DNA from 3 places in the Lederbergia sp. B243.17 genome. Region 1 is predicted to be linked to each of the others. Evidence: riboswitches for the same ligand, from Rfam matches in the RefSeq annotation. Region 1 holds a riboswitch; each other region holds the start of a gene.

The links. A riboswitch is a leader RNA that binds a small molecule or an ion and turns the genes downstream of it on or off. The one in region 1 is predicted to bind cyclic di-GMP.
Region 2: it holds a riboswitch for cyclic di-GMP, as region 1 does, so the genes downstream of both, AC0TWI_RS10020 (chemotaxis protein CheX) here and AC0TWI_RS07505 (methyl-accepting chemotaxis protein) in region 1, are expected to answer to the same signal.
Region 3: it holds a riboswitch for cyclic di-GMP, as region 1 does, so the genes downstream of both, AC0TWI_RS10400 (LuxR C-terminal-related transcriptional regulator) here and AC0TWI_RS07505 (methyl-accepting chemotaxis protein) in region 1, are expected to answer to the same signal.

The regions. Positions count from the first base shown of each region.
Region 1 covers NZ_JBWBKF010000039.1:46,778-56,826, forward strand. Annotated here, with positions in the region: gene AC0TWI_RS07475 (carbohydrate ABC transporter permease) at 1-435, shown strand, start outside; gene AC0TWI_RS07480 (carbohydrate ABC transporter permease) at 436-1,266, shown strand; gene AC0TWI_RS07485 (acetylxylan esterase) at 1,402-2,313, shown strand; gene AC0TWI_RS07490 (N-acetylmannosamine-6-phosphate 2-epimerase) at 2,454-3,143, shown strand; gene AC0TWI_RS07495 (ROK family protein) at 3,145-4,047, shown strand; gene AC0TWI_RS07500 (MurR/RpiR family transcriptional regulator) at 4,051-4,905, shown strand; cyclic di-GMP riboswitch class I at 5,410-5,516, shown strand; gene AC0TWI_RS07505 (methyl-accepting chemotaxis protein) at 5,769-7,820, shown strand; gene AC0TWI_RS07510 (amidase family protein) at 7,909-9,600, shown strand; gene AC0TWI_RS07515 (SDR family oxidoreductase) at 9,776-10,049, opposite strand, start outside.
Region 2 covers NZ_JBWBKF010000055.1:51,918-61,966, forward strand. Annotated here, with positions in the region: gene AC0TWI_RS10000 (GNAT family N-acetyltransferase) at 1-209, opposite strand, end outside; gene AC0TWI_RS10005 (hypothetical protein) at 293-1,243, opposite strand; gene AC0TWI_RS10010 (exo-beta-N-acetylmuramidase NamZ family protein) at 1,410-2,699, opposite strand; gene AC0TWI_RS10015 (glycoside hydrolase family 3 N-terminal domain-containing protein) at 2,723-4,807, opposite strand; gene AC0TWI_RS10020 (chemotaxis protein CheX) at 5,204-5,665, opposite strand; cyclic di-GMP riboswitch class I at 5,746-5,841, opposite strand; gene AC0TWI_RS10025 (OsmC family protein) at 6,500-6,946, opposite strand; gene AC0TWI_RS10030 (hypothetical protein) at 6,977-7,711, opposite strand; gene AC0TWI_RS10035 (DEAD/DEAH box helicase) at 7,747-10,049, opposite strand, start outside.
Region 3 covers NZ_JBWBKF010000055.1:146,014-156,062, forward strand. Annotated here, with positions in the region: gene AC0TWI_RS10365 (3-oxoacyl-ACP reductase family protein) at 87-845, opposite strand; gene AC0TWI_RS10370 (RidA family protein) at 930-1,301, opposite strand; gene AC0TWI_RS10375 (helix-turn-helix transcriptional regulator) at 1,318-1,977, opposite strand; gene AC0TWI_RS10380 (hypothetical protein) at 2,134-2,304, shown strand; gene AC0TWI_RS10385 (hypothetical protein) at 2,733-3,404, opposite strand; gene AC0TWI_RS10390 (MCP four helix bundle domain-containing protein) at 3,470-4,243, opposite strand; gene AC0TWI_RS10395 (hypothetical protein) at 4,268-4,690, opposite strand; cyclic di-GMP riboswitch class II at 4,990-5,073, shown strand; gene AC0TWI_RS10400 (LuxR C-terminal-related transcriptional regulator) at 5,132-5,770, shown strand; partial or broken gene AC0TWI_RS10405 (discoidin domain-containing protein) at 5,828-10,049, opposite strand, start outside.

The sequences.
Region 1 (10,049 bases):
ACGGAGTGGCTGGGAAGGACTGAAACTGCATTTGGAAGTGTTGTGTTTGTAAATGTTTGGGCCATGGTTGGTTTTTACAGCATTTTGATTCTAGCGGCTATCCTTAATATCCCACAGGATATTTTAGAAGCTGCAGAGATTGATGGAGCAACAAACTTTAAAAAGAGTATCTACATCACGCTGCCTATGTTAAAAGATATTATGCAGGTCGTTATTATTTTCACTTTGATAAATACACTTAAGGTTTTTGAAATGCCGCAGTTGTTGACAGGCGGGGGACCAAATCGGTCTACTCAACCGATTTCACTTTATATCTACGAACAAGCCTTTACCAATTTTAATTTCGGCTACGCGTCAGCGTTGGGGGTTATATTTCTAATTCTTACACTCATTGCATCGATGCTGACTTTGCGAATAACGAGGAGGGAAGGATAAATGCGTAGAGTCATCAAAAAAATTAGCGGACATCTTTTTCTTATCATACTTTCAATCTTGATCATTGTTCCTGTTCTTTGGGTGTTTGTTAACTCTGTTAAATCATCTGCTGATATTTTATTAAAGCCGCTGACCCTGCCTGCAGAAATCACATTTGACAATTATCGAAATGCTTGGGGCGAGGCCGGTTTAGGCAGTGGTTTTATCAACAGTATAATTGTAACAACGATTACTGTTGCATTAATCGTTGTTATTTCAGCCATGGCTGCTTACGTATTGAGCAGGAAGAAATTCAGATTTCGAGGTGTTGTTCGAAATGTATTTTTAATGGGTCTCATGCTGCCCACATTTTTGGCAATGGCTCCTTTATTTCTGTTGATGAATAGTCTAAATCTCGTGAATAGCATTCCAGGTCTGATTTTAGTGTATGTAGCCTATTCATTGTCCTTTACGATTTTTATGTTAATCGCTTTCTTCAATCAAATTCCCGATTCATTAGAAGAAGCTGCGATTATTGACGGGTGTGGACAGTTTCGTCTTTTTTGGAAGGTAATGTTTCCACTTGCGAAACCAGGATTAATCTCTGCAGCGATCTTCAATTTCGTAGGAATTTGGAATGAGTATATTTTAGCTCTCATCTTGATAACAGACGATCATTTAAAGACATTGCCTGTTAAATTGGCGAATATCATGATGGTTCAACAATACCATACAGATTGGGGAGCGCTGTATGCCGGGCTAGTACTGTCATTCATCCCGGTTACAATATTTTACTTGCTATTCCAAAGACAGCTTATTGAAGGATCGACAGCTGGTTCTGTAAAGGAGTAGGTGTTTGAATGATCGCTGAAAAAATAGGGTTATTTTTCCATGCATCTCTATACAGAGAAGGGTGAGTTGGAGTGAGTCGATTGATTGGTGATTATTCGTTAGAAGAGTTAGCTATCTATACGCCGACATTAAAGAATAAGCCCCCCTGACTTCGATACCTTCTGGGAGATAGAAAAGAAACGAATCATAAACTCTCAGTATTCCGTAGATTATCGTTGGATAGAGTATCCGATTCCTCTTGTCGATGTTGCAGACCTCACCCTTTATAGTTGGGATGGAACGCCGATAAAAGGGATCTTGATCAGACCGACTAATAGAGACAAGGGACCGATCCTTGTGAGTTTCCATGGCTATACAGGTGGACGAGGGTTGCCCTCTGAATACTTAAAATGGGTACTTCAAGGTATAACGGTTATCGCATTTGACGTAAGGGGGCAAGGCGATTCTCCTGACCATGCCAATTATCCAAATGGCAGTAGAGTTGCTGGATGGATGACTTCTGGCATCATGGAAAAGGAATCCTATTACTATACAAATGTATATCGTGATATCATTGCGCAATTAACCTGGATTTTTTCAAGTGCTCCTGTCAAGCCAACCACATTGGGGGTTGCAGGCTCATCGCAGGGTGGAGGATTAGCTTTAGCAGCTGCAGGACTGGAAAAGAAAGTACAATTTGTCGTTAGCGATTGTCCGTTCATTACTCATATGGAAAGAGCATTGGCTATCGCTTTATCTGGCCCGTATATGGAGATTATTAATTACATGAAATATCATAGTCCAGAAGGAAAAGCGAAGGAAGCGATCCTGCAATCTATCGCTTATGTGGATGCACTGTATTTTTGTCCGCGTATTCAAGTGCCTGTACTCATGTCAATAGGCTTAAAAGATTCGGTTACTCCTCCGTCGACTGCATTTGGAGCATTTAACCATATCGCGAGTAAGTGTAAAGATATTTGCACTTATCCATACTATATACATGAGCCGATTCCATTTCATGAAGAAAAAAAGATGGCCTTTATTCATCAACAAATACAAGGTATGTAAGCCTGCATTCATAAACATGGACACGCGTCCCAGGTAGCCAAATGTCCATGAGGTTTCGCAGGAGATTCATAGGTTCAAAGAGATGATCGTTGAGACAATCGCCATTTTATATAATCATCTATACATCGGAGAGGAAATCTATGAAAAATAATAATATGATTTTGCAAGCTATTAAAGGTCAATTGATCGTCTCATGCCAGGCCTTGCCGGAGGAGCCGCTGCACAGCCCGTTTATCATGGGGCGGATGGCGAAGGCGGCGGAACTCGGTGGAGCGATGGGCATTCGGTCGAATAGTGTGGAGGACATCCGGGAAATCAAGACTGTCACAAAACTGCCGGTCATCGGGATCATCAAAAAGATCTATGGAGATTGTGATGTGTTCATCACGCCGACACAAGCGGAGGTCGATCTTTTGTATGCGGAGGGTGTAGATATTATTGCGATGGATGCAACGCTCCGTGTGCGGCCGGACGGGAATACAGTCAGGGAGCTGTTCCCGGCAGTTCGGGCGAAATATCCGAATCAGCTTTTCATGGCAGACTGTGCCACATATGAGGATGCTGCTGTTGCCTATGAGTTAGGCTTCGATTGTATCGGCACAACATTATGCGGATATACCGAGGAGACCAAAAATACCCAGCTGCCCAATATGGAACTGGTAGAGAGATTAGTGAAGAATTTTCCGGTGCCAATTATCGCAGAAGGCGGGATTTGGACGCCGGAGCAACTCCGCGGAGTATTTGATAGAGGCGTTCACGCGGCAGTCGTCGGTACAGCGATTACGCGGCCGATGGAAATTACCCGCAGGTTTTCCGAGGCGATACAGTAAGATGAAAGCGATGAAAATATTGGGCGTTGATATAGGTGGCACTTCAATTAAGCTTTGCCGATCTGATGCTGCTGGACAGATCGATCTCTTCGAGGAATATGATTCTGATGCCAAAAAGGGTGGCCCCCATCTTTTTGAGAGGGTTTCTAGTATAATAGAGAATCATAATGGATTTGATGCGATTGGCATTAGCACTGCCGGACAAGTGAACCCGGCGGATGGCTCGATTTTATATGCGAATGAGAACATACCGAATTATACGGGGATGAAAGTGAAAGCGCTGCTTGAGGAACGTTTTCAGGTGCCGGTGAAAGTGGAGAACGATGTGAATGCGGCAGCGCTTGGAGAGAAATATTTCGGTGCCGGGAAAGAGTGGAATGATTTCATCTGTCTGACGTATGGAACCGGAATTGGCGGGGCGATCATTATTGATTCCGGCATCTATGGCGGCAAAAGTGGAATTGCTGGTGAGATGGGGCATATGATTACGCATCCTTACGGGCTCGATTGCAATTGCGGTAAACAAGGCTGTTATGAGATGTATGCATCAACGACTGCACTTATCAGGGAGGCCCGGTCCATAAATCCGAATATGACAGACGGCAGAACGATCTTCACCTTGTATAAGCAGAAAAATGCCGGAATGGCAGGTGTTGTGGAGCGCTGGATTGAGGAAGTTGTGCTCGGTCTGGTGACACTCGTCCACATTTTCAATCCACCGGCCATCATTTTGGGCGGCGGTGTCATGGAGCAGGAAACCATTCTGGAAAAGATAGAGGAACGGTTGAAAGATATGGTGATGGTGAGTTTTTCTGATGTGAAAATCCGAAGGGCGGCACTTGGGAATAAAGCGGGTGCGTTGGGCGCAGCCTCACTGCACCTCCTATCCTCTGCGAAGGAGTAAACGATGGCGAATATAGATCTGTTTTCTAAAATGAAGTCTAGGTATCAGTCTTTTACAAATACGGAAAAAAAGGTTGCCGACTATATCTTTGAGCATACGAAGAGCGTCGTGTACATGTCGATCACAGACTTGGCGGATGTTTGCAGGGTAGGAGAGTCGAGTATTTTCCGTTTTTGCAAGTCAATGGGTTTCAAAGGATATCAGGAGTTTAAGATTGCGCTAGCGCACAGTACGACCTTGGAAGATGAAACCCCTCAGCTTTCGAATGAAATTACAATGCAGGACAGCATTCCGGAATTGTCATCCAAGGTGTTGCGTGCAACGGTCAATGCGCTGGAGCAAACACACAGCCTTTTGCAGGAAGATGAGGTTTCTCGGGCAATTGATTATTTGGTGAAGGCTGAGAGAATTCACTTTTTCGGGGTAGGGGCGTCTTTGATGACCGCAATGGAAGGGAAAAATAAGTTCATGAGAATTTCGAATAAAACCGAGTGTTCGATTGATTCCCATTTGCAGATCATGTCTGCTTCATTGTCGTCAGAAAAGGACGCGGCTATCCTCATCTCGTATTCAGGCTCGACAAAAGATACAATAGCCGTGGCCAAAGTGCTTGAGGAACGGAAATGTCCTGTCATCTCGATCACCCGGTTTGCCAAGTCTCCCATCACTGAGTATTCAGATGTCACCTTGCTTTGCGGTGCCAACGAAGGCCCTCTTCAGGGTGGGAGCATCAGCGCGAAAATATCTCAGCTCTATTTATTGGATGTCTTATATGCAGAGTATTTTAAGCGGACGAAAGAGGAATCGATCACGAACAAGGAAAGAACCGCTAAATCGGTAACCGGAAAGATGGTATAAGGTAGTTTTTAGAGTTCCTTCAACGAGGCTTTGCAGCGACGAATTGCTGCAAGGCCTTTTTTTGCGTAGAGCTATAGATGCTTGAATGAGAAATACGAAAACAAGACGTAAGGGAAGAAAGGACAATTATATATTAAATTTCTCTCCTGAATTAGGTGTTTTATCCCATAAGGCGAGGGGGCTTATGGAAGGCTCCCTTCTAGTACTTTTGGGCTATGTGGATGTGCAGTATAAGAATCTATTTTGGTACCAAACAATATTGTTTTCAAAAAGCCTATTAAAAATTGTTATTCCAGTCCGATATTAGTTTAGTGACCTAATTTCATAGGAAAACTGTGGGGAAACTACAAGCAATATCCGACTTCTGAACTAGTTGCAACCATTTAAGTTCATTCAGTAAAGAACATTCCTAATTTGAAAAAGATTACCTTTTTTGCTAAAAATGTTGAAATTTGTCGGATTATGTGAGATTATGGTCAAGCGTGATTTTAGTATTAGTTATATGGAAGATAAAGGCAAACTATTCCGAAAGGGTAGGACGCAAAGCCTAGGGTCTAAGGTTTAGAGATGGATGAATCCGTAATCTAAACGATGATCGCCTGGTTACCAAAGAGTGGATTAATGCATATTATTATCCTTTGTTTGGCTATTCTATATTTCATAGAGTAGTTTTTTTTTTGCAATTCTAATCCCAGGAATAAAAATTAATTACATAAACCTGTGTTGCTTTTTCGTGAATTGTGAATGTAGGGTAATAATTTTGCTGGAAAAGGGATGAGACAGTAGTGAAATAAGCATGTAATGACTATGGAGCAGCAGGAATCTTGTGCTTGGGTTAATTAAAAATGGAAAGGTTAGGAGACATGAATAGAAAAGGATTTTCATTTAAAGCAAAGTTTTTAATTTTTTCCTTACTCTTATCACTAGTACCTGTTATTTTAATTGGCTTTTTAGTTAATAAAACGGTTGGTGATATAACTCAAAAAGATTATATCAATGCTAGTGAAAGAGAAATTAAACAGGTAGATAATGGAATTTCTTTGTATTTTGATTCTATTAGAGAGAATGTAAATTTATTAGCTACCAACCCAGAGGTAGTAAGTGCTGATTCAAGCATTACCTCTTATAAAGATATACCAGGAGAAGAGACAATCAACATGACCCCTTCAACAAATGGGGAGAAAGAAAAAGCAATATATAATGTACTCTATCAATTCGGTAAAAGTCATCCTAATGCAGCTTATGTTTATATGGGCACATCCGATGGGGGATATGTACAATATCCTGAGGGGCCTGTAGCGGCTGGTTTCGATCCGAGAGACCGCCCTTGGTATACTACCGGTATTGAAGAACCAGGGAAAGTAAAATTAACAAGTGCCTATGCCGCAACTGGGATTGAAGGAATTATTGTAAGTAATGTCGTTGCGATTGAAAAAGGCGGAAAACCAGCCGGAGTGCTAGGCCTGGATGTTAGTTTAGAAGGTTTGACCGATATTATTAAGGAAATCAGCATAGGTGAAAATGGATATGTAATTTTAGCGCAAGGTGATGGAACTATTCTTGCACATCCAAAGAATCCAGATATGAACTTTAAGCCAATTTCTGAGCTTAACGTTCCTGAACTAAAGGATTTAAGTAAAGATGGTTCATTTGAAACAAAAATTGACGGAAAAGACTATGTGTTAAACACAGTCTCCTCAAAAAATGAAGGCTGGAAATATATCGCTGTTGTTGAGAAGAGTGAACTTTTAGCTACTGCAAATTCTGTGCGCTCCAAAATATTCATTATCGGCGGGATTTTCGCTGTTATATCTGTGCTCATTTCCATCTTGTTTAGTTTAAGGATAACGGGGAGAATCAAAAGTATTAGTGATTTATCTCTAGCGATGTCCAAAGGTGATTTGACCCAATTAGTCAAGGTTACGTCAAATGATGAAATTGGAGAGATGGGTAAGAATTACAACATTATGGCTAGTAGTTTAAAAGAGACAATGAAAAAGATATCGCTTGAATCGCAGCAATTGTCGGCTACATCTGAGGAGCTGGCTGCTTCTTCAGTCGAGAATCAAGAAGCCTCCAATCAAATCACGGAATCAATTCAAGAAGTTGCCAGCGGAACTGACGATCAGAACGCCGCTATGAAGAATGCAGTAGATATTATCAATGAAGTATTTAAGCACGTTGATGATGTTACATTGAGTATGAAAAATGTTACGGATACGATCCACCATTCAGCCGAATCCGCTAAACAAGGCAGTGAAGTTGTGAATCATACCGTAAAGCAAATGGGTGAAATAGATAAAAATGTAACCTCTTCTGCCCAAAAAATTAGCGTATTGAATGAGAAATCGAACGAAATTGGCCAGATAAGCCTAATCATACAGTCCATTTCAGAGCAAACGAACCTATTAGCTTTAAATGCTGCAATTGAAGCTGCAAGAGCCGGCGAACATGGGAAGGGCTTTGCTGTAGTGGCAGATGAAGTAAGAAAGCTTGCAGAGCAATCAAGCCATTCAGCATTGCAGATCAATACGATAATTAATGACATAAAAGTTGGCATTGAAGATTCAATGAGTTTTGTAAATCAAGGGGCGAAATCTGCCAAAGAAGGAATGAAACTTGTTGATGAAAGTGGAAAAGCCTTTGGAGAAATTAAGGGTTCAGTTCTAGAGGCTACAACGAAAATATCTGAGGTTAGCCTAGCGATGGACAACATGAAGAAACATATAGAAGAAGTCGTCACCCATATAGAGAAAGTTTCAAGAACAAGTTTAGAGGTTAACGATTATTCACAAAATGTCGCTGCATCCTCAGAACAGATGAACGCCTCGATGGAACAGGTTTCATTGGCAGCTCAAGAGTTAGCAAGAATGTCCATAGAATTAGAGGAAGTTATTCAGCAGTTTAAATTGTAAACTGATGAATTCATCAACAAAATGGCTGGAAAAATTAATCTAATTTAAATATATATAATGGAAATATAGGAGGAACACCGTGTTTAAGATGAAGTCCAAGTTTAAAATTTTGATTGCGTTTATTTTAGTAATGTCCATGCTGCCTTTGGCAAGTGTTTCAGCAAAAGAAATCAAATTTGACCCGTTTGAAAAGAGTATAAGAGAAATTTCTGGTGCATTAAATAACAATCAGATTACCTCTGAGCAATTGGTTAAGTATTATCTAGAGCGCATAGAAAAGTATGACAAGCAAGGACCAACTATTAATTCAATCACTACTATTAATGAGCAAGCTTTAGAGATTGCAAAAGAATTGGATGCAGAAAGACAGAGTAAAGGCCCAAAAGGGATTCTCCATGGTATTCCAATCGTTGTTAAAGACAATATTGATGTAAAAGGAATGCCTACTACAGCAGGCTCAGTAGCATTAAAAAGCGCATATCCTGCCGATGACGCTTTTATCATTAAAAAGCTGAAGGATGCAGGTGCCATTGTCATTGCAAAAACAAACTTATCTGAGTTCGCAGCATCATATGGCCGGTTGGGATACAGCTCATTAGGCGGGCTAACTCTAAATCCTTATAATTTAAACCGAGACGCTTCTGGATCCAGCAGTGGTACGGCTGCGGCAGTAGCAGCGAATTTCGCCGTATTTGGACTGGGAACTGACACATCAGGATCAGTCCGTGGACCAGCTCATGTTACAGGTCTGGTCGGTATCCGTCCGACACTTGGTTTAGCAAGCCGCAGCGGGATCGTTCCGTCCTCGTTGAATTTCGACACTCCCGGACCTTTGGCAAGAAGTGTGGAAGATACAGCCATTGCATTGAGTGTGATGGCAGGTGCCGATGATAAAGATGACAAAACGTTGCTTGCAAAGGATCACATTGCCGAAGACTACAGTAAGTTCACAGATAAAAAGGCTATACAAAAAGCGCGGATCGGAGTAGCAGTTGACTTTTTTGGAGACAACAAAGAGGTGGACTCTATTACGAAAAAGGCGTTAGAAAAAATGGAGAAGAAAGGTACAGAGCTTATTAATGTATCTTTCTCGGAAAAAACGAAATACCTATGGACACCAGTCATTGGTCCTGTTAATGACGCAGATTTTAAAGTTCAATTGGAAGATTACCTTAGCCAATTCCCGGAAGATCAGCCGAGAACACTGGAAGAAATTATTAAAATCAGTGAATCACCAGAAGTTTTGAATTCACCGACTCCTGTAAATCCAGGGCGTATTGATGGCATGAAAACGGCCATGGAACAAGCTGCATTTAAGGACTCTGCAGAGTATAACAATATCGTAACGAAAGATATCCCTGAAGTGCGTCAGGAAATTGAAACAATGATGAAGGAAAATGATTTGGACGCAATTGTTTTCCCGACGATGTCCTGCCCGGCTTCACCAAGATTCGATAAGGAAGATCCGACTTACAAGTGTGATGCGTACGACACGTATGCTGCAAGTTATGTGGCATCGGCTGCGGGATTCCCTGAAATCACAGTGCCTGCCGGTGCAACGAAAGAGAAGGTACCTGTTGGAATTTCATTTTTAGGCACGGCATATAGTGAACAATCTCTATTCGATTTGGCCTATTCATTTGAACAGGCAACCGATGCTAGAACTCTGCCGAAAACAACACCTGATTTCAAAGTGGAGTTCGGCGATAAAACGCAATCTAAAGATAAAACTTCCTTTTGGGATGAGTTTATGAAGAGAATGCGAGAGCTGTTTAATTAATCTGTTTAATTGATAGTAAAAGACGCGTGAGAGATAGAATATATCTTTCACGCGTCTTTTTATCATTTTTCGGTTTATAAAGAGCGCAGTCTAACTGTACTATCAGACTTTTTTTCGAAACAACAGCTGGATTGTTTCTAGGCTCGATTGCCATATAGGAGATTTATGGATAGCGTCAAGCAAGTTGGGCTGTGTGCCGGATCACCAGCTCGTTCACATCAACATCTTCCGGCTGCTCTAACGCATAGGCTATGGCACGAGCGACTGCGGATGCCGGAAGAGCGTCACGCCGGTATGTTTTCATCAGTTCTCTGGCTTCGTCGTCCGAGATGCTCTCAGCGAGTTCGGACTCCGTCACTCCCGGAGAAACGAGCGTTACCCGGATGGTGCTGCCAACCTCCTGCCGTAAACCTTCCGTGATGGCACGAACGGCATATTTGGTCGCGCAA
Region 2 (10,049 bases), on a different contig from region 1:
AGCGGGATATAGGCAGAGAGCACGCCATCGCTGATCGCCGTAATAAACCCGATTACCCTGCCCGTTTCTTCCTCAACGGCCAGAATATAGGCGCTGCTCCGCCGCAGCAGTTCCAGATGCGTATCGGGCGACGGCGGGTTCGGCCAGCCGTCAAAAAAGCCTTTCAGCATATCTGCTGTTATTCCGTCTAGTGTGTGTTGGTATTTCATCCTGATCCATCTCCTTTTTCTCGTATCTTTCTTCTTCAAAAGATGATTCAGGATTAAAAGTGAAGCAGCATATCTTCAACCCCTTATGAAACGATGATATTCTGCTCTTGCCGGTCTAGCTCCTTTAATTCTTCTTCAGCTTCATCCCGTTTCCGCCGCAGTCTTTCCTGTGTCTGCCGAACATCTTGCAGTACCTCATGAAGCTGACCTTTTGCATCGGTGATCCGGGAATGGACCATCCAGTCAGAAAATATGTTATCGAAAAAGAGATCCGTAAATGTGAACACATCGTTCTTGTTCACTTTAAAGGACTCAGCTGCAAGCTGCTGCACATCATGCAATTCCGTCTCATAATGACGGAGGGCACGTTCAGCTTGATGGACATAGTCATCGGAGCTGTTCATTTCCGAGTATTTTAAAGCAGAGACGATCAGACCTCCGCCAAGAAAGGTATCCCACATCGACAGCCCTTCCGCGTTTCCAAGCTTATCGAGAGCCCGGTCAAGTGCTCGGATTGCCCGAATCCCGGCTTCTTCTGCCTCGCCGATTTCTCGCATCAGGGAGCGGATTCGGATCCGGTCATCGGCAATTTTTTGCAGTGTCCGATTCGCGGTTGTATCATTCTGCCGAATCCATAATTCCTTTTCTTTCAGGAACTCTTCCCACTCTTCCTCAACAAACTCCAAGTCCCTCCGGTTCACGTCTTCCCGCAGCCTTTTCACTTCTGCCTCCAGATCGATCACTGTTTTTTCGGCCTCATGATAGCGAAGTTCTACCTCGGCTACTTCTCTCATTTCCTTTTCCATTTCGATATCCCATTTGCCGGTCAATTCCTTCAGCTTTTTAGCGAATGAGAACTTGCCCAGATTGATAACGTCCTGCTGTTCTTTCGTCAGTTGACGTTGAAGCCGGTCTTTTTCCAAAATCGCGTCCTTCAAAAGAGCTTCCCCCGCATCAAGTCTCCTCTTGATCCGCTTCCACTCATTCCGTCTCATCGTCAATTCCATTTGCCGCTCATGGATTTCTCGGTTCATAATTCGTACACTCCTTTATCTATCATACGGATGAGATTTATAGGAGGTTTCAATTTTTCCAGACTTTTGACTTACACGTTAAAAATGGCAAGGCCGAAGGACGGGAAGTTCCTTTCCCGACTTCATAGAAAAAAAGCCGGACTCTCATAAGTCCGGCCGCTACCTATTAATAAAGAAGATATTTCTTTCTCACTTTCTCGAAATCTTTCAATTCCGGCTCCCAGCGGGATTTCATTTGTTTTACAGTCATGCCATTTTCAATCCCTTCACGGACCCATCCGTTTCCGATCAAGTTGTCGAAGAAGGATGTAAGAGTCACTTGCTCTGGGTAGAGATCATGGATCGTTTTTACGATATGCAAACCTGTTTCGACCGGCTGGTAAGCCTCTCTGTCTGTAATATGGATCTGAATTCCGTGGGAAAGCTTACCGCTATGCTTCGAAAATGTCGGTGTGAATGATGCGGCTCGGAAGCTGACACCCGGGAGTTTTAAATTATTTAATTTGCTGGCAAGTTCCGTACTGTTAATAAATGGAGCACCAATCAATTCAAATGGCTTTGTTGTGCCCCTGCCTTCCGATACATTAGTGCCTTCGATCAGTGCTGCTCCCGGATAAACGATCGCAGTGTCAAGTGTCGGCATGTTCGGTGACGGCATGACGAACGGAAGATCCATCTCATCAAAATAAGATTTGCGCTTCCATCCCTTCATCTCGACTACCTTTAAATCCGCTCCGATTTTAAATTCGGTGTTGAACAATTTAGCCAATTCCCCAACCGTCATGCCATGGCGCAGCGGGATTGCATACTGTCCAACGAATGAAGCGAATTGAGGATCAAGTACCGGCCCTTCGACCTTTGTTCCGCCAAGCGGGTTCGGCCTGTCCAGGACGATGAAAGGAATGCCTTTTTCCTTCGCTGCTTCCATTGCAAGTGCCATCGTATAAATATAAGTATAGAAGCGGGATCCGACATCCTGAATATCAAAAACGAGGACGTCCACATTTTCCAGCATTTCTTGTGTAGGTTTTCGTGTTTTCCCGTACAGGCTGTAAACCGGAAGGCCCGTTACTTCATCAATATAGTACTCTACATACTGTCCCGCCTGTGCATCACCGCGCACCCCATGTTCCGGTCCGTAAAGAGCGGTCAGCTGCACGTCCGGGTCGTTGTGGAGCAGGTCAACGATGCTGTTCAAGTTTTGGTCCACGCCTGTCGGATTTGTAATCAGTCCGACACGTTTTCCTTTAATAAGATCTTTCTGCCCATCGAGCAGTACTTCTACTCCCAAAGAAAACTTGTTCCCTTTTCCGGAATTCTGACCTTTGCCGTTGCCGTTATTGCCTTGGTTATTCTGATTTCCTCGGTTGCCCTGGTTGCCGCTTTCTGCAAATACTGCAGAAAGCGACGACATGACCAAGATTGCGGTAACAATCGTAATCAGCCACTTTTTCATCTTCATTCAATTCTCTCCCCCATTCAATAGGTCAGCCCGTGGCCAAATTTGTACAGGTCTCCGCCCGCAGGATTCGGGATTGTGACCGGAAGCTTGCCTGATGGTGCTGTCTCTCCGAATAGGATGGAAGCCGTTGCCCTGAAGCTCGCAGGACGGAAGCTATATTGGGCGAGATACGCATCAACATCCGGATAAGCCATGATGTCATACGGATTGCGGATGCCGACTGCAATGACCGGTACATCGATTGCCTTCTCCAGTCCACTTACCATTGCCATCTGTGGATTTGCCGGATCTCTTCCCGCAACATTGGAAGTTGTTGTTCCAGCGATAACAGCCTTCGCTCCCTTTGCCTCTTCCATCTGTGCTTCTGTAAGCGGCTTATCTGTCTTGATCAGCACCGTATTCTCATGGTGACTTTTTATAGCGTTATACAAATCATCAATATACGTGTTGCCAACAACGACAATTTTATCGGACGAAGCCGGTTTTAAAGGCAATGCGCTGTTGCTGTTTTTAAGAAGAGTGACCGATTTTTCAGCGGCTTCACGTTCAATTTTTTTGTGAGCATCCGATCCGACTATTTTCAATGCATTAGCTACTTTGCCCTCAATCGGCTGCGGATCCTCTTCCTTCAATATTCCTCGTTTGATTTTCAACGAAAGGATTCTCTTTACAGATGCTTCAACTCTTTTTTCAGAGATTTCTCCTGTTCTGACCGCCTCGATAAGGCCATCTCCCACGCTTTCCAACCCGACCGGCATCAAGACAATATCTGTTCCGGCCTTCACAGCACGGATGACTGCATCAACGGGTCCGAAATGGTCGGCAATCGCCTGCATGTTAAGTGCATCTGTAGTGATTAGACCTTCATAGCCCATTTCTTCCCTAATCAATTCTGTCAACACTTTATGCGATAAAGTTGCCGGGATATTGATCTCTGTCCCGTCCTTTTTCGAAATCGCTTTTGTATCGTCTATTTTCGGGAATGTGACATGAGCCGTCATTATCGCATCGATGCCTGCTTCCATAGCCTTTTGGAACGGATAAAGTTCAACTTCCTTCAGCCTTTCCTTGTCATACGGCACTTCAGGCAATCCAAGGTGCGAATCGACAGCAGTGTCCCCATGTCCTGGAAAATGCTTTGCCGCTCCAGATGTTCCCGTCCCTTGCAGTCCCAGCGTGTAGGCAACACCGAGCTTTGCTGTCAACGCCGGATCCTCGCTGAATGAGCGAACACCAATAACAGGGTTATCCGGATTGTTGTTTATGTCGAAAGACGGGGCGAAGTTCATGTTGATGCCGAGCGAATGCAGCTCCTCACCAATTGCTTTGCCGACTTGGCGGGACAATTCCTCAGAACGTGTGGCGCCAAGAGCCATGTTCCCCGGAAAGTCAGTGCCCGATTGGAGCCTTGTCACGATTCCGCCTTCCTGGTCAATTGTTATGAGCAGTCCGTATTTTTCCGCAGCCTCTTGGTATTCGGCAACAAGCTTTGTCGTTTGTTCCGTTGTCACTACGTTTTCCCTGAACAAAATGACGCCGCCCAGGTGATATTTCTTTACAAGCTGTTCAATCTCACTATTGATTTCTGTTACATTCTTGCCTTTCCATGTACGGAAATCAGGCATCAGCATTTGGCCGATTTTTTCTTCTAGTGTCATGCTTCCGATAGCACGATCGACAAGATTGTAGCGGCTGCCTTTGCTTTTATCAATTTCAGCTGTAACAGGAGGCTTGCCTTTCCCTTCCCGTGCTGCCGGGTCGGGCTTCGCTTGGATGGCGATCCGATCTGAATACTTTCCATCCGACACTTCGATGAAGGTTTTTCCTGGTTTTCCGGTTACGGTTACGACGCCGCTTTGATCCACTTTAGCGACATTTTCATTTGTTGATGTCCAAGTGAGGTTTTTCGAGGCACCCATGAAATGCCCCTCCCCATATACATGAACCCCACGAAGCTGCAACTTTTCGCCTTCAAGCTTGGCTGTAGATTCGGGAAGGTTCTGCAAAATAACCAGGTCGCTTACATCCTGATTTTCGGCAGCTTGTACAACTTTCCCTCCGCCTACTGCACCCGCAGAGAGAACAAGTGCTGCAATGATAATTGGAACTAATAAGTATTTTCGCAAAATCACCAATGATCTTCCCCCATCTCATAATGTTAATTTTTTTGAATCTAAACCCATTTGCATTGCAGACTGGCAAGTTGGTATCGATTCCCCAGAGAAGCCCTTCTTGCTAAAATCCGTTTTCACTCCCTCCCTCCTTGAAAACCTTTTCATTTCCACTCTAACGAATCCGCATAAAATTTTCCATGATTCAGAAGTACCTTCCCACTCAGCATTCATGCAAATAATCCAACTTTTGAACTGTTACATATGAACCGAACATACGTTTGCAACCGTTTGTATCCATATTATCTCCAATATCGTCTCTATGCAATCTTTATTTATTTTTCCAAAAATAAAACCCTGCAGAGTATTCTCTGCAGGGCAACATCGTTAATCGATTAATAAATAGATATCCAAATCTCCGCAATTCTCCAGCACAACACCTAGCCGTATTGCTTTTTCGTAGCCTGACAGCTTCGTATCTCCTTCAAAAATTGTCGGAGATGTAATGTCCGTTGAAATTCCGTCCGTGGCGATGATTGTAGAAAGGGAACCGGCAATCATATTGCCAAGCTCACCGCTGAATGAGACGAGCATCTCTCCTTCCACCGGCATTCCGAACATCGCTTCTGCGACTGATTTGAATACGTCCGTGCCGCCAGAGATTATCAACTTACCTTTCACATCTCCAATGATGCCGATCAGCACTCCGAATTGAAGTTGCAGGGAATTCCCTAATAAATCCGGTTGCTTCATTTCCTGTTTAATCGGCAAGATTGCTTTTAAGGATGTATACGTACCATTGAGCAAATGCCCGACAACTTTATTCCTGTCTGCAAGTGAAACAGCCACCCATCTCCACTCCCCTTTCAATGAAATTAAAAAAAGGCTTCTCCGCAAAAAATACAGAATCAGCCAATCATTCAGTAGTGTTTGGCAACCTGGCAATCATAGCGCGACTCTCTTCATCACACCTTAGACCCATAGCTTTGCGTCCTGCCTTTTCAGACAGTTTGCCTTTTACTAAATATGAAAAATGTCTATATCCTTTTTACTATAAAGTCAATCAAAAGACAAGGTTATCCGCTATATTTCTTCCTATTTCAACAATGTTTTTATCATTTCAGGTCTTTTGACCTAAATCTAATGGGGTAGCTAAAAACTTGTTCACGTGATTCCCCATCATGAGATAGAGTTGGAAAGTTCATTTCTTTCGAAGCTATAATCATTCATCTATTCGATTGCTGTTATATTGGAATTAGGATTGGGCAGCGAATCCGGGGGGAAGTGATCGCCAATAGCGGAAGCAATCAAGTTCGAAGGGATCAGGCAGAAGATACAAGCGGCAATCTGACTCTTTAATTTGTTAGCGACGAGGACGTGGCCCAGACATGCGGGGACTACCCGGTTGCTGGGGCAAAAGCGTTCGCTGGGCTCAGCCCCGACCCCAAGATAAATATTATTGCCTTGACGCAGAACAGGTAGGGATAAACCAGTTGAGGGATGTTGAAAATTTCCGCCGAGACAATCAAAGAATCGGATACCTCCGAAGTTTTTCCCTTCTCGCATACTGGGATATCGTAGACCGGTGGATGATTGTATCGACAGACTCGGGGACGACAGGGGGAATTCATAATCTCTTTTTATGCTGCGCCCCATCTTGAGCGAGATGGGGTGCAGTTTTTATTACTTTTTCTTCCATTCGCCTTTTAAGGTGACACCAGCGTCTTTCAGCAAATTCCACAAAGGGCAACGCTTTTCGACCGTTTCCTTGAGCCTCCGGATTGCCTCGTCCTCTTCATCCGTATCCAGAATCACTTCAACCGTCACGGCTTGAAAATAGGTCTGAACCCCTTCTACTCCTTTGAAGCCGCGCGGATCGAGAGTGCCATCCGTTTCATAGTCGATGCCTCTATAGCTGAAGTCTTGCTCCTTGGCGACATAGGCGATCATGATTGAAGTACATGCGGACAAGGCGCCAAGGAAGTATTCCAGCGGATTCGCCCCTGCATTGGAACCGCCGAGCCGCTCAGGTTCATCTACGATAAATGGCGGCAAATCGCGCACTTGGACAATATTTTTTAACTTGGATTCCAAACTTCCGCTCACAGATAAAGTCGTTACATTGCTCATAAGAAAAACTCTCTCCCTATTCAGGTATTTTTATAAAACTTGCTTGTCAAAAATCTGTTTTTCCAATGTTTCATCCCACTGGTTTATCAGCGTATTCCAGACCCTGACATATTTCCGTTCGTTCCCGGTATGATGAAGCTGAAATTCATAGCAGGGGATGTTGATCTCTTGCACTTCTGCCACCCCGGCTATTCTCTCGACCTCCACTTGCAGGGATCCTTCCTCGCCGTCCTCTTCTGGCAAAAGCGTGCTGCTCAAAAACTCCTTCACAATCGATTCATCAAGCATGGACACATCGACCTTCTCTGCAGAAAGGTGTCGGTACTTTTCAGAGCTGCTGCCCGTTTCAGTGCTTTCTCCGCCTTCACTCGAAAAAAAACGATGATGTGCCGGACTGTAATAAGCAGTCTCCTTTTCCTGCTCAGGCGGATGGACGAAAATACCGTTCTCGAGCAGGCTCTCACCTTTGTCCGTGATCAAAAAAACATCCTTTTTCCTTTCGATCATGCCCGTGAGCATCATCTTCTGAATCAGGTCCTCGACAAACAAAGGCTCGACCATCAAAATATCACTGACATCCTCGGCTGCTGATAGTTCCAACTGCTGGAATGAAAGCAGCAGCATCTTCATCAGCACATCCATCTTTGATCGCTTCACCGTCTCAAATTCGATTTCCACTTCATAAACCGGCAGCACCCATTGTTCCGATTTTAGCAGCTGTACGCCAGGATCCTTTAACAGCTCTGCCTTCAGTTGCTCTTGCATCAACGTCCACCCCCTTTTGAATCTATCCCAGTACTTTAATGCGTTGCCGCAACGGTGGACAAATTCTTGATTGCCTGTTTGTTTTTGACGTGTTGATAAAGCCGTGTGTACATCGTTTTAGCGGCAGGATTTTTCGGCCGCTTGGTAAACATGTCGGAGCTGCCGATAATGACAAGAAGTTCCCGAGCGCGGGACAGGGCGACGTTCAGACGCCGGTAATCCTCGGCAAAGCCAATCGTGCCGCTCGGCTGGTCGTGGTTCCGGACGAAGCTCAGGACGATCACGTCCATCTCCATCCCTTGGAACTTGTCGACGGAGCCGGTGCGGCAATGCAAATGTCTCGGTTTTACGTTCTGTTCGATCAGCCGGTCAATCCGCTTCACCTGTTCTCCGTAAAAGCTGATGATCCCGACACTTTTCTTTTCTTCCAAGCCAATTTCCCCTTCGTTTTTCGCCTCTTCTACTGACTTGTCCAAAGCGGCGAGCAGCTCCTCAATTCCTCCGAGCTCGGCCTCATTGTATAGACTTGTCCCGCCTTTTACCTTCGCTTCAAAGAACGGCGGCTTATTGGGAACGTCAAGCCAGACAATATGGTCCTTCCTGTCAAAGAATCGGGTTTCAAGCTTATGATCGCGAATATCATCCGAATTTTCTAGACCGCATTTCAAGCTGTAGTCCCCTTCTTCGTAAAACGGGGCGATCGTCTCCATGATCTCCTCATGCATTCGGTATTGGATCCCGAGCATCGTCTTGTTTCCTTTCGGCAAAGTGCGGAACAGCCGTTCAAACAGCGATTCCTTCAAAAGCTTGCGCAGCTCGTTTTTTTCATGCTCATCTTCTATTTCTTCGACGAATTCCTCCATCGTTTCCCTGCCGACAAGCGGCGGCAACTGATGGTGGTCACCAACCAGGATAATCTTCTTTCCCTTCAACATCGGCAAAAGAAGCTCCGGCGGCGTTGCTTTTGATACCTCGTCAATGATCACCACGTCGAACACCGGATAATCCTCCATGAATTCACGCCTTGCTGATGCTACACAGGTAGTACCGATTACGTTCGCATACTTTACATACAGCTTGCGGATTTCATCCAAATCATACTCGCTCGCTTCTTCGAGCAGTCCGAGCCATTGATTTTGCAGAGATTTAATAACCGGAATCCGTGCCTGCTCCTTCTTCACACTTTTCGCTTTTTCCGCCAAATGGGCGATCGTTGTCAGCTTCTCCTTGTATACGAATTCCGGTTTTTCTTCCAATAATGATGAAAGCATGGCAATCCGAGCTTCATGATCTTCTATGCCTTTTTTACATGTTTCGCGTTCTGCCCGCTCCTTTTCCAAAACGGCTTGCCAACGGGTGATCCGCTCTTCCGCCTTCTCAGCCAGCAGTTTCCGCTCCGAAAGTGCTGTTTCCGATTCGGCTACAACAACCTTTCTCCTTTCAAAAAGGGAAAGCATCCTCTCTCCATCGGCGATTTCCTGATCAATCGCATCCCGGTCGGCTCGAACGTCAGCGGTCTCGGCCAGGCTTGCCAATTCGGCCTTCAATTGATCGAGCTGCCCTCTGCTCTCAGCCATCTCTTCGCGCAGCCTCTTCTCTTCTTCTGCAAAACCCGGCAGTTTGTCCGCCACTTCTTTGGCTGTATTAGCTTTTATCAATGAAAACTTCTCGGCCGCTTGCCTGCGTGAGCTGACCTTGATGCTCTCCAGCCGCTGCCCGACTTCTTCCTTTTTCCCGAGCAGAAAAGCGACGTTCTCCGCAATCCGCGACAAGAGTTTCGTTTTTCTTTCGTCCCGGTCAGGCAGGGCAAGTACGGACTTTGTGCCGGGGGAGACGATGAATCGACCAATTTTATCGATCATGTTCGTCATCTCTTCCGGTGTCGGGTAGCGGCTGTCCCGTCTTAACTGGATCGTATCCACAGGATAGCCGCAAGATCCCAGCAGCTTTTTCAGCATCTCGGTTGCCTTCGTAAGCCGGGTATCAATCCCTTCCCAGTCCAGATATTCCTGCGAATAGATTTCAGTCTGGATATCGCTGATCCGTCTGCGAAGCGCATTGATTTCCAGGCCCACCTGCAAGCTTGGCTTCACTCCGAGTGAATCCAACAACTGTTGGAATGCCTCGAGCTTGCGGACCCCCTTCATTTCTTCAAGAAAACCGAGATGCGCTCCCGTCGTTTTCCGAAGATCTTCCGCTTCCCTGGCCAACCTTGCGTATATGCCATCAGCCGCTTCAACTGCATCCTTTGCCTGAAAATAAAGGAGTGTTTTCCGGCATGCGGCCACTCTTTCGGAGAGCAGTTGCATCTCCTCCTCAACAGACTGGGTGATCGCTT
Region 3 (10,049 bases), on a different contig from region 1:
TCCTCTCTTTAACGAAGGTTTTAGTGAAAAGCTAAACGCAGACTATCAAATAAATTCAATTTACTGAATACTCAACCTATCATTTCTTAAAGCATTACATCTCCGCTGTTCGGGCCTAATGTTTGTCCTGTGTAGAGGTTTCCGTCTGGAGAAGAAGCGAGAAACACTGCGGTAGGAGCTACTTCATAAGGCATTCCAAATCTCGGGATCGCCAGCTCTTTCTTTTTCTTATTTCTCCACTCATCTGATACCTCATTCATCAGCGGAGTCAAAATTGGTCCCGGCGCAATACAATTTGCGGTGATCCCATATTCTCCTACCTCTAATGCCAATGATTTTGTAAAGCCAATGATCCCTGCTTTGGCTGCAGCGTAATGACAATGTTCAACACTGCCTTTTTGCGCGACTTGGGAAGCGATGTTAATGATTCTTCCAGACCTTTGCTCAATCATCGGGTTAATCGCATACTTCGTAGTGAGGAAGACACTCTTTAAATTAACGTCTATCATCCTATCCCAGTTTTCAGTCGTCATATCCTTCAGCAAACTTGGAGTGGAGATGCCGGCGTTATTGACGAGAATGTCGATCCTTCCAAACCTCTCGATTGTGCTGGAAATCAACTTACTGGCAGTTTCTTCTTTTGAAATATCCCCTTCTACTACACAAACGTCGGGGCCATACTCACGTATTTCCTCAGAAAATCTTTGTCTCAACTCATCATTACCAGCAAAATAATTCAGTGACAGCTTTGCTCCTTCCTTTGCAAAGGCACATGCAATCGCTCTTCCGATTCCCTCACCCGGACCTGCGCCGGTGATTACAGCCACTTTCCCTTCCAATCTCATAGTATTCTCCTCTCTTAAGTGCGATTAATATCTGAATTGAGTCAATAACAGTTTAGGAAACTATTATTGACTCAATTGATTCTCTTAACCTAATTCTGCGATTGCATCGATTTCAATCGGAATTCCCTTCAGCTGGCAGCCGCATGTTGTTCTCACAGGCAACCCTTCTTTAAAAAACTCTTTATATACCTCGTTGTATTTATCAAAATCGTCTAAATCCGTTAAGTAGGTATTGATTTTTACAACGTCTTCCAATCCTGCACCAGCCGCCTCCAAAACATGCTTAATATTCAGCAGGCACTGTCTCGTCTGTTCTTCAATCGTATCCGCCATCACCCCGGTTTCAGCATTGATCGGTGTTTGACCGGCAACATAAATGGTACTGTTCACTTTAATTCCTTGTGAAAAATGTCCTCCGGGGACAGGTGCTAAATGTGTGTTGATAATTTGTTTCATGATGTGTATCCTCCTCTTATTCAGTGACAATACTTCGAATTGTATCCAGATAATTATAAAGCGTGTATTTAGAGATCAAATAATGGTCGCAAACCTTATCTCCAGCTTTTTTAACGAGAAAAGCTCCTTTTTTGTCCAGGTATTCGATCCCTTTCATTTTGTCCTCTTTGGTCATCATTGCTACAGGACGGCCGACATAGTCATCCGCCTCTCGTATGAGAAGATCCAAGACATCGTTTACATTATTAACAAAGACTTCATTTACATCCGTCTTCAAGCCATCCAAATCAATGAATTTCTTAATAGCAGATTCAGACATCATCAAATCTGTAATATCAAAGTTTATGCAAATACAGCCTATCGGGACACCTTCACTATTCCGTATATACATGGTGGTAGATTTCAGCATCCTGCCTTCTTTCGTTTTTGTGAGGTAATTATGCTTGTCCCCATCTACCATATTGCCTCTAAGCACCTCCAATCCTATATTCGTCCCTGTGTCTCCCACTTTCCTGCCCGTTACATGCCCGTTCTCAATAAGAACAATTAAACCGCTTCCATATTCTTCGTACTGAGTCAAATCTAGCAGAACAACTTCACATGTCTCCCCAAATTGGTTCGCAATGCCTTTTACAAGTGAACTGAGAAAAGGCATTTCGTCTTTAATGCTTTCCACTGCTCTACCTCCATTGAATTACCAAACTTCTTGTTATTCATAATAAAAAATATTTTTTAGTTTGTCAAACAATTATTTTGTTTTTCTAAAAATTTTGTTAGCAGGCCAAAAAAACTTTTAGATTTATAGATTTCCTTTGATTGGAGGACTCTGCACATGGGGATAGTGAAGGAAAAGCCTGTAGTGGAAACTGAATCGAACTATTTTGAAACTGGCTATTGTATAGCAAAAAACCCTGCATTTTTTTCTGAGGCCACTGAAAAAACGTTAAGTTTCTATGAAACATACTTTTTACATGGGAAAAAGAGACAGATTCTGCTTGAATAACGACAGAATGTCCCTCTTTCCTTTCCGTTTTGTACTATTTTTTCATTAACCTAAGGACATCCTGTTGGCCCGAAGCTCAAGCTTCAGATGACAGGAGTTCTTGGCCTCGGGATAATACGGTTAATTGGTAAATAACTTTCCTGAGGTGGTAGATACTTTCGCTGAGGCGTACATACTTTTCCTGGGACGTACATACTTTTCTTGAGGCGTACCTTGATTGCCGTATGATGGTAGGTACTTGCCATTTATCCACGAAAGGAAGGCTTGCCCCGCGGAAAGCGTCCGCCTGGAACGCAGATCCCCGGGTTCAAAGCGAAAAACCGAGAATGAGGAATCGCCCCATTCTCGGTTTCCCATCCCAATATAGACTTTTTCAGTGGCCTCGTTTTTCTACAGGGGTTTCTTCGACAAATTAACCATTTACTCAATCATTTTAAATGCAAATTCACACTATTGAGTTCCAGTTCTTCTACTTGTACAGAGGGCGTCTCATCCTGCTCTCCCGCATCCTCTCCAGCTGGCTCCTCGGCTGATTCTTGCTCGAAGGCAGATTCTTCATCAACCGCTGGACTCTCCGTTCCTTCCCCGTCAACTGACGGTTTAGCATTTTCTTCGTTTGGAATTTCCTCCTTAGGAATAACAACTGGAGGAGGTGCTATCCCCCCTGCCGGCGGTGCAGCACTTACCTGTTGATTGATTTGTTCCAGAGCAGCCGCCAACGTAGCATCAAGATCAGCGGATATTTCCGCCTTTTGAGCGGAAGTATCAATATGTATGTTCAGGCTGGCAGCATAGCTTTGCAATTCTGCCACCCTTTTTGCGATCTCTTCGGCCCTGAAGTTTGCGATTTCTTCTTCAGCCCGTTGCTTTTCCTCTTGCATTGCAATCCTTAGTTCATCCATTAATTTTTCTTTTTCAGCGGTGATTGCTGCTTCAATTTGTTGGACGGATTCCGTTTGTTTGGTGTTGAACCAGTTTGCTAAGATGGCAAAGATGTCTTGACCTGCAAGGGCTTTGGTCGTTCCGCTGCCAATCACTGCCGCCAGCAGCATTGTCCCAAGCAAGATGGACACTTTTCTTACAGATTTGCTGGTTTTCATCTCATTCCCTCCTTGTCGTAAACAATAAGGACCTCGATATGGAGGCCCTTTTGCTGTAAGAAAGTTTAGTTGTTCATATTGTTTACCATTTTTTCAATTTCTGCTTGTGCCCGGATCTGAGCCATCTTTCCTGTATTCACAATTATTCTTTCCTCTAGAGCAATCAATGAATTGTTTTTCTTCGTAATTTCAGCGCGCAGCTCAGCAATCTTCGCATCAATCATTGCCTTGATTTCCTCGATGGTCAGCCCCGTCTCCTTATCGAGCTGTGCTTGGAGGTCTTCTTTAGCCCATTTAATCGTCTCCTCTAAATCCTTCAGTGCTGCTGCCGTCGCAGCATTCATATCTTCCTCCATGTTCTTTCTCGTTTCAGTCCCTACTGCAACAGCATGTTTCTGCAGGTCGGCATTTGCATCCTTTAATGCTTTGTCACCGGACTCATTGATCAATCCTTGCGTATATTGGGCCAGTTTATCAAATTGATCTGCGAGATAGCCCTCGATATGTGCCTTTTGCTCTTTGATTGCGTCAATATGTCCATCAGCTGTAGTTCTTACAGCTTTGTTTGTAACCCCGGCTACAAATTCTCCTTTTTCTGTAAGCTTTGTTGTAGTGGTTGCTTTTAATGCGTTATATTCCTCAACAAAACCGTCGACCTTTCCATTCCCATAGGCAGCTACTTCCTTTGAAACAGTGTTGCTTGCTTTTCCAAATTGGGCATTATACCAGTTCAACAGATTCTGTCCTGCATCTGTCGCACCAAATGCCACTCCTCCACCCGCTACAAGTCCGACAGCTACTGTTCCTGCGATTACTTTCCCTTTAAGTGTTTTCAGCATGTTTTTTATCCCCTTTTATTGTTTTTAGTTGTTAAAGACTTCTTCCATTATTTTTTCAACATCTTGTTCTATATCCGCTTCGATATTGCGGTTTTCGATGTACTCTCGTAAATTCTCGTTATGCAGCTGTTCCTTTGCGGCCTTGATGTCTGTTACGTAATCGGATTTTTGTTGTTGGATGTTCGTGATAAAACCGAGTGTCGTGTCAGCCTGGAAGATTGCCAGTGCATTAGCAGAATTCACCTTTGTTTTTGCTAGAAAGGAATTTGATTGCTGAATGAGTTTCATCAGCCCGGCTGCTGCTTCTTTTCCTACTTGTGTACTCTTGCTCTCAAACACCTTTTCATACCATTGAGAAAGGTTTTGATCAGAATTGCTGCTTGCATAAATGGTTCCGGCACATAAAAGCAAAAGTACTAGGGTTAGAATGGTAAAAGACCTTTTCATATGTAGCACCTCTTAATTCATTGTTGCCTCACTTCGTTCGCAAACCCCCTCCTATCGTCTCTCTCAACTCTTTGAATCTATCTTCAGTATAGGAGGATGGGCGGGATTTCACTTCCCTCTAAAGGGTAATCTTTTGCCCCTCATTTTCTCCTGACGTACCAACTTCGTGGTATACCTTTGTACCAGTAAATTGAAGAACAGCAAAATAAGAGGGAATATTACAAAAATAGAACTACCTTAATATGAGGAAACGACAATGTTTTTTCCCAACTCTATGTATACTTTTTGGTAGAAGAAAACCTATACACGGAAACGATGAAGTACATCCTTTATATGGGCACCTGGGATGTATGGAGTGAGTGGTGCAACCGGCCTGGTTCTGCTTGGACATGTTTGTTCAAGGGGAATTGGGTTTTTATTTTGCAAAAGGGGGATGATGTGATGCGGATTTTGCTTGTGGATTACCAAACTCTCATTCGGAAAGGAGTTGCCTCCATTTTGTCCCATCAGGAAGGTGTGGAAGCACTGGAAGAAGCAAAAAGTAGTAGAGACGCCTTATCCTTAATAAGTAGTTTCAAACCGGATCTCGTACTGACAGACCTTCATATAGGATCGGACTGCGGATTACGGATGATGGCAGAGGCGAGAAATAGAGGCTGCAGGGCGAAGTTTGCCATCCTTACGTCTTCAAGCGAACCGGCAGACTTTGAACACGCTAGAGCGATGAATGTGGACGGCTACATTTCCAAAGAAGCACTCCCAGAAGAATTGATTCATGCCCTCCACCTCATTCAAAGAGGCAGAAAATATTACGACCCCGAAGTCTTTGACCAGTTCATGCAAAAAAAAGAGCTTGAAGAAATTACCCACGTAGAACAGCTTACATATAAGGAGAAAGAAGTGCTGCGCGAACTCGGAATGGGGCTATCAAATAAACAAATCTCCGAAAGACTGTTCATCTCGGAGAACACAGTAAAGAAACATGTCAGTCAAGTCCTCTCCAAATTGAACTTGGCCGACCGCACCCATGCTGCGCTGTATGCGAATGCGACGGGGCTTGTTCAATATCAGATCAGTTAAAAACTCATCAAGTTTAGCCAAAGCCCTGAACAACATCGTTGCAGATTCTGCGCGTGATGCTTGACCCTTGGGATCAAATACGTTGTCCTCCTTGCCTTGGACGATGCCCAATGCGCTTGCCTGAGATGTAGCTTTCTTTGCAAAGGAACTGATGGCACCTTGATCCTTGAAGTTTCCTTGTGTATTCAAGTTCTCTGTCAGGGATTGATTGCGATATTCTATCGCTCGCATCACCATCGTCGCCAATTCTTCACGGCTGATGTTTGCATCCATATCGAAGGTGTTCGGCGTTCTGCCAGTAATAATGCCTGCACGGTAGGCAGCTTCAATCCCTTCGTATGCCCAATCTTTATTCGCGTTTACATCGCTGAAGATGCCTTCGTATGCCTTCGATGGTAACTGGAGAGCGCGGGCAATCAGTACAGCAAATTCCGCCCGTGTAAGCGAATCGTTTGGAGCGAACTCATCCATGCCTTTCCCATTCGTAATAGAACGGGAGGCCAATACTTCAATTTGATCTTTAGCCCAGTGCTTTTGGATGTCTGCAAATGTCAGGTTTCTTTCTAGGGCTATATAGTCAGAGGATTGCCCAGCATAAAATTCAATGCTTCCTTTGTTATATTTCCCACCCGCATAGGCAAGCTGATTTTCATCCACTCTATACACCGCAACTTTGCGCTTATCCTTCACTGCCCCGTCTTTTACAGGAACTTGAACTGTAATTGGTTCAGCAAAGTTTGTAAGCACTTCGGTTTTCCCTCCTGTTTTCACCTTTACTTGAATGGTAAACAAAGGCGATACAGCTTCATTTCTATTTGGTTTTTGATCACTGATTCCCAAGTGAATGGATAGCTGATCAATATTTTGTTTAGAAATGGAGTGTAGCAACGACGCCGGTATATTTGCACTCATTTCGCCGGATTTCACGACTACAGGCTTTCCAGATGAAGCAAGCTTTTTCAAGATATCCGCAGGGACTTCCGCAATTACTTCATTTGTCTTATCGGTTAACGCTGGAAGCTTGATCTCTATCGCCCTGACCGTCTTATCCTCCGCCTGCTGCAGTGCGCTTTTCCCTGTAATAACAACATTTTCAGGGATGGTTGGCTTTTCCGGTTCTGCCGGTTTTTCAGGCTGTACCGGTGGAACTACAACCGGTGGTGTCGGCGGATTCACCACTGGCGGCGTTGGCGGTACCACAATTGGCGGTTCAACAGCGATTTTCACTAATTGATTCATGGCGTCTATCAACAAGATGGTAGACTGATCAATGGTATCTTGGTCCGCTTCATGGTTCGCTAAAACATTATTCGCCTGAGTATAGGCCTGCATGAATGGTTCCCAGCTCTCAGGAGTATAATCCGATGCTCTCTTCTCCGCAGCTTGATTTAGGACCGCTTTTAGTTTTGATTTATCCGTGACCTGTGGATCTTTCTTGATCAACCGGTCCATCGCAGCCTGTAATGCTGCAGCCGCTTCATCGACTTCTTCCTGAGTGGCCGTTTCACTGCCAAGAATAGCCCTTGCTTGCTCTAAAGCTTCGGCAAAAATCTGCCAGCTGGATTCCTTGTATTCTGCTTCATGCTTTCCGCTTGCAAGTTCGATTAAATCTTCAAGTTCTGCTGTATCCGGCTGATTAATGCGCTTTAACCCCTCCAACGCCTTTTCCAGCTCGTTAACCGCTTCATCAATCTCTTCCTGGGTTGCTTCTTCATTCTCCAAGACGGATTCGGCTTTTTCCAATGCCATCACAAACAGATCCCAGCTTTCTTCCTCATAATCCGCCTGCTGTTTTTGAGTCGCCGCTTCAATGAGTTCAATCAGCTTAAATTTATTTGGAGAATCGTCCTGAACCTTTTCTAAGTGATTCATTGCTATTGTTAAATGCTCGAGAGCCTTATCAATAGTCTCCTGAGTAGCCTCTTCATCTGAAAGTACTTCTTCAGCAATTGTTAGAGCTTCCATAAAGGCTGGCCAACCCGCTTCTTTGTAATCTCCCTCTTTTAATTGCTTTGCCTTATTGATAGCGTCTCTTAGCTTCGTTTTATCCGGAGACAATGATTCCTTTGGCTGCAAGCCTTCCATCGCCTGCTTCAATGCCAATACCGCTTGATCGATATCCGCTTGAGATGCGTTTTCCTGAGCTGCAACGGACTTCGCATCGCTTAATGCTGCAGCAAAGACTGCCCAGCTTTCCTCTTCATACTGAGCTTCTTCCTTTGCCTCCGCCAACGCTATCGTTTCGTTCAACTTTGTTTTATCTGGAAGCTCTGCATCAATCTTCACAAGACCCTCTATAGCTCTCGTTAAATTGGCATATGCTTGCTCAATTTCTTCCTGTTTCGCTCCACTGTCTGAATAAGTCGCTTTTGCTGCGGCAAGTGCCTCCCTGAATACTGCCCAGCCTTGTTCCTCGTACTCTTCCTTTTGCAACTTCTCCCCTTCATCGATGAGCGTTTCCAAAGCAGTTTTATCTATAGGATTAGTTACCGTTATCTGGCTAACCGCAGACTGCGAGCCGTCCTCAGTGGTTACTTTAATTTGCACATTTCCTGGACCAATGGCGGTAACTAGGCCATCGTTTGTTACTGTGGCAATATCTGTATCGCTGCTGCTCCACTTTAAGCCGGTTTCATTCTCTGTCTTAGCGGTAAGCTGAAGTGTCTCACCCACTGCTAGCTGTGCTGATTCTGGTGTTACCGAGAGTGAGGTGTTGTTTACAGCTTCCCGATAGGCATTGCTTTTTGCGTGCAAGCTATTCAGGGCTGTATTGTAGCTTACCTCATCTTTTTTCTGGCTGGCGATATAGTCTTGCATACGTTTGATAGCAGCTAGCAGCTCTTCCTCTGCCCGCTTTTCGGCATCAATATTCGGATTGGCCGGAGTCTTTTCAAGCAGCCCATTTGCCTGGCTGATTACTTCTTTCGCTGCGGAGTAGTTATAAATCTCCAGTTCAAAGATGCTATATCCGTATATTGTTGCTCTTTTCAGCATGTCAATTTTTACGTATTTCGCTTTGCTGTCTTTGAGGTCAAGAACATCGGTAAGGTTCGATGTCACTTTATCTTGAGCATAAACCTCTTTGTAGTTCACCCCATCGTTTGATACGGATACTTTATACTTCTGTGCCCGGCCTGATTCCCATCGAAGGATTAATGTGTCAAAATCCGTTTCCTTCTCGAGTTCGATTTGAACCCATTGTTCATTTACAAAATTGGCTCCTTTTTCATACTTTGAGCCCCACCTGGTTCCCATATCTCCATCATTTATTAAGTGTATCCCTTGACTGTCGTTATACGATGATGAAGCGGTGGCCTTCTGTTTCAAAGCGAGGTTTCTCGGGAAGTCAGCGTACTGAATGCTGGCGATAAATTGCTCCTTTGCCTCCCTCAGTCGATTGAACGACGTATCAAAGGCGGCCCTATCTATAACATCGCCTGCCATGATTGCTTCCAACTCTCCGATAAGAGCCTGCAACGTCTCCCGCTCCATTTTTCCGCTGTTTTCTGGCGGTGTAATCGAGAGGATTTCCTTCGCTTCTTTGATCAGCTTTTCGGCGGCAGTCAGGTCGAGGATGCTTGTCTCAAATTTTTGCTTTGCCTGTGTAAGCTTGCCGATTAACCTGTCAAATAGGAACATGTCCGTATTTCCGTCGAATAGGAAGATTTCCAGTTCGGCAATCGCGGCTTCGAGCTGTTCTCTCTCAGCCATCCCGCTAAGCTTTTCAGATACAGCCTTCAGTCGTTCCTTTGATTCAGCTATGAACTTTTCGGCGAATTCAAAGTCCACTTTGCCGAATACTTCTACTTCAAAAATACTGTATCCATATTTGGTGGATCTCTTTTTCATGTCAATCTTGATAAACTTGGCTTTTGTGTTGGGCAGAGTAACCGTATCCGTATTTGCTTTCGCTGATGTTTCTGAGTAGGAGTAGGCTTTTGTGTACTCCTTGCCGTCCTCTGAAACGAGGATATCGTAGACATTGGCCCGGGCATTTTCCCAAAAGATTTTGACCGTGTCGAGTTCATATACGGCATCCAACTCAATTTCAAGCCACTGTTTATCTCTATCGGCATCTGATAGGCCGCTATACTGGGAGCCCCATCTCGATCCGAAATTCCCATCCGTTACGAAGGATGCTGCCTGTTCAGCATTGTATTCGGAGGAGGCCGTCACTTTTTGATTCAAGGCAATATTCCTGGATAAGCTGTTGGATAATACTTTATTCACCAGCTTGATGTTGTCAATTTTCCCTTTGATGCCCTTCCCGATCGTTTCA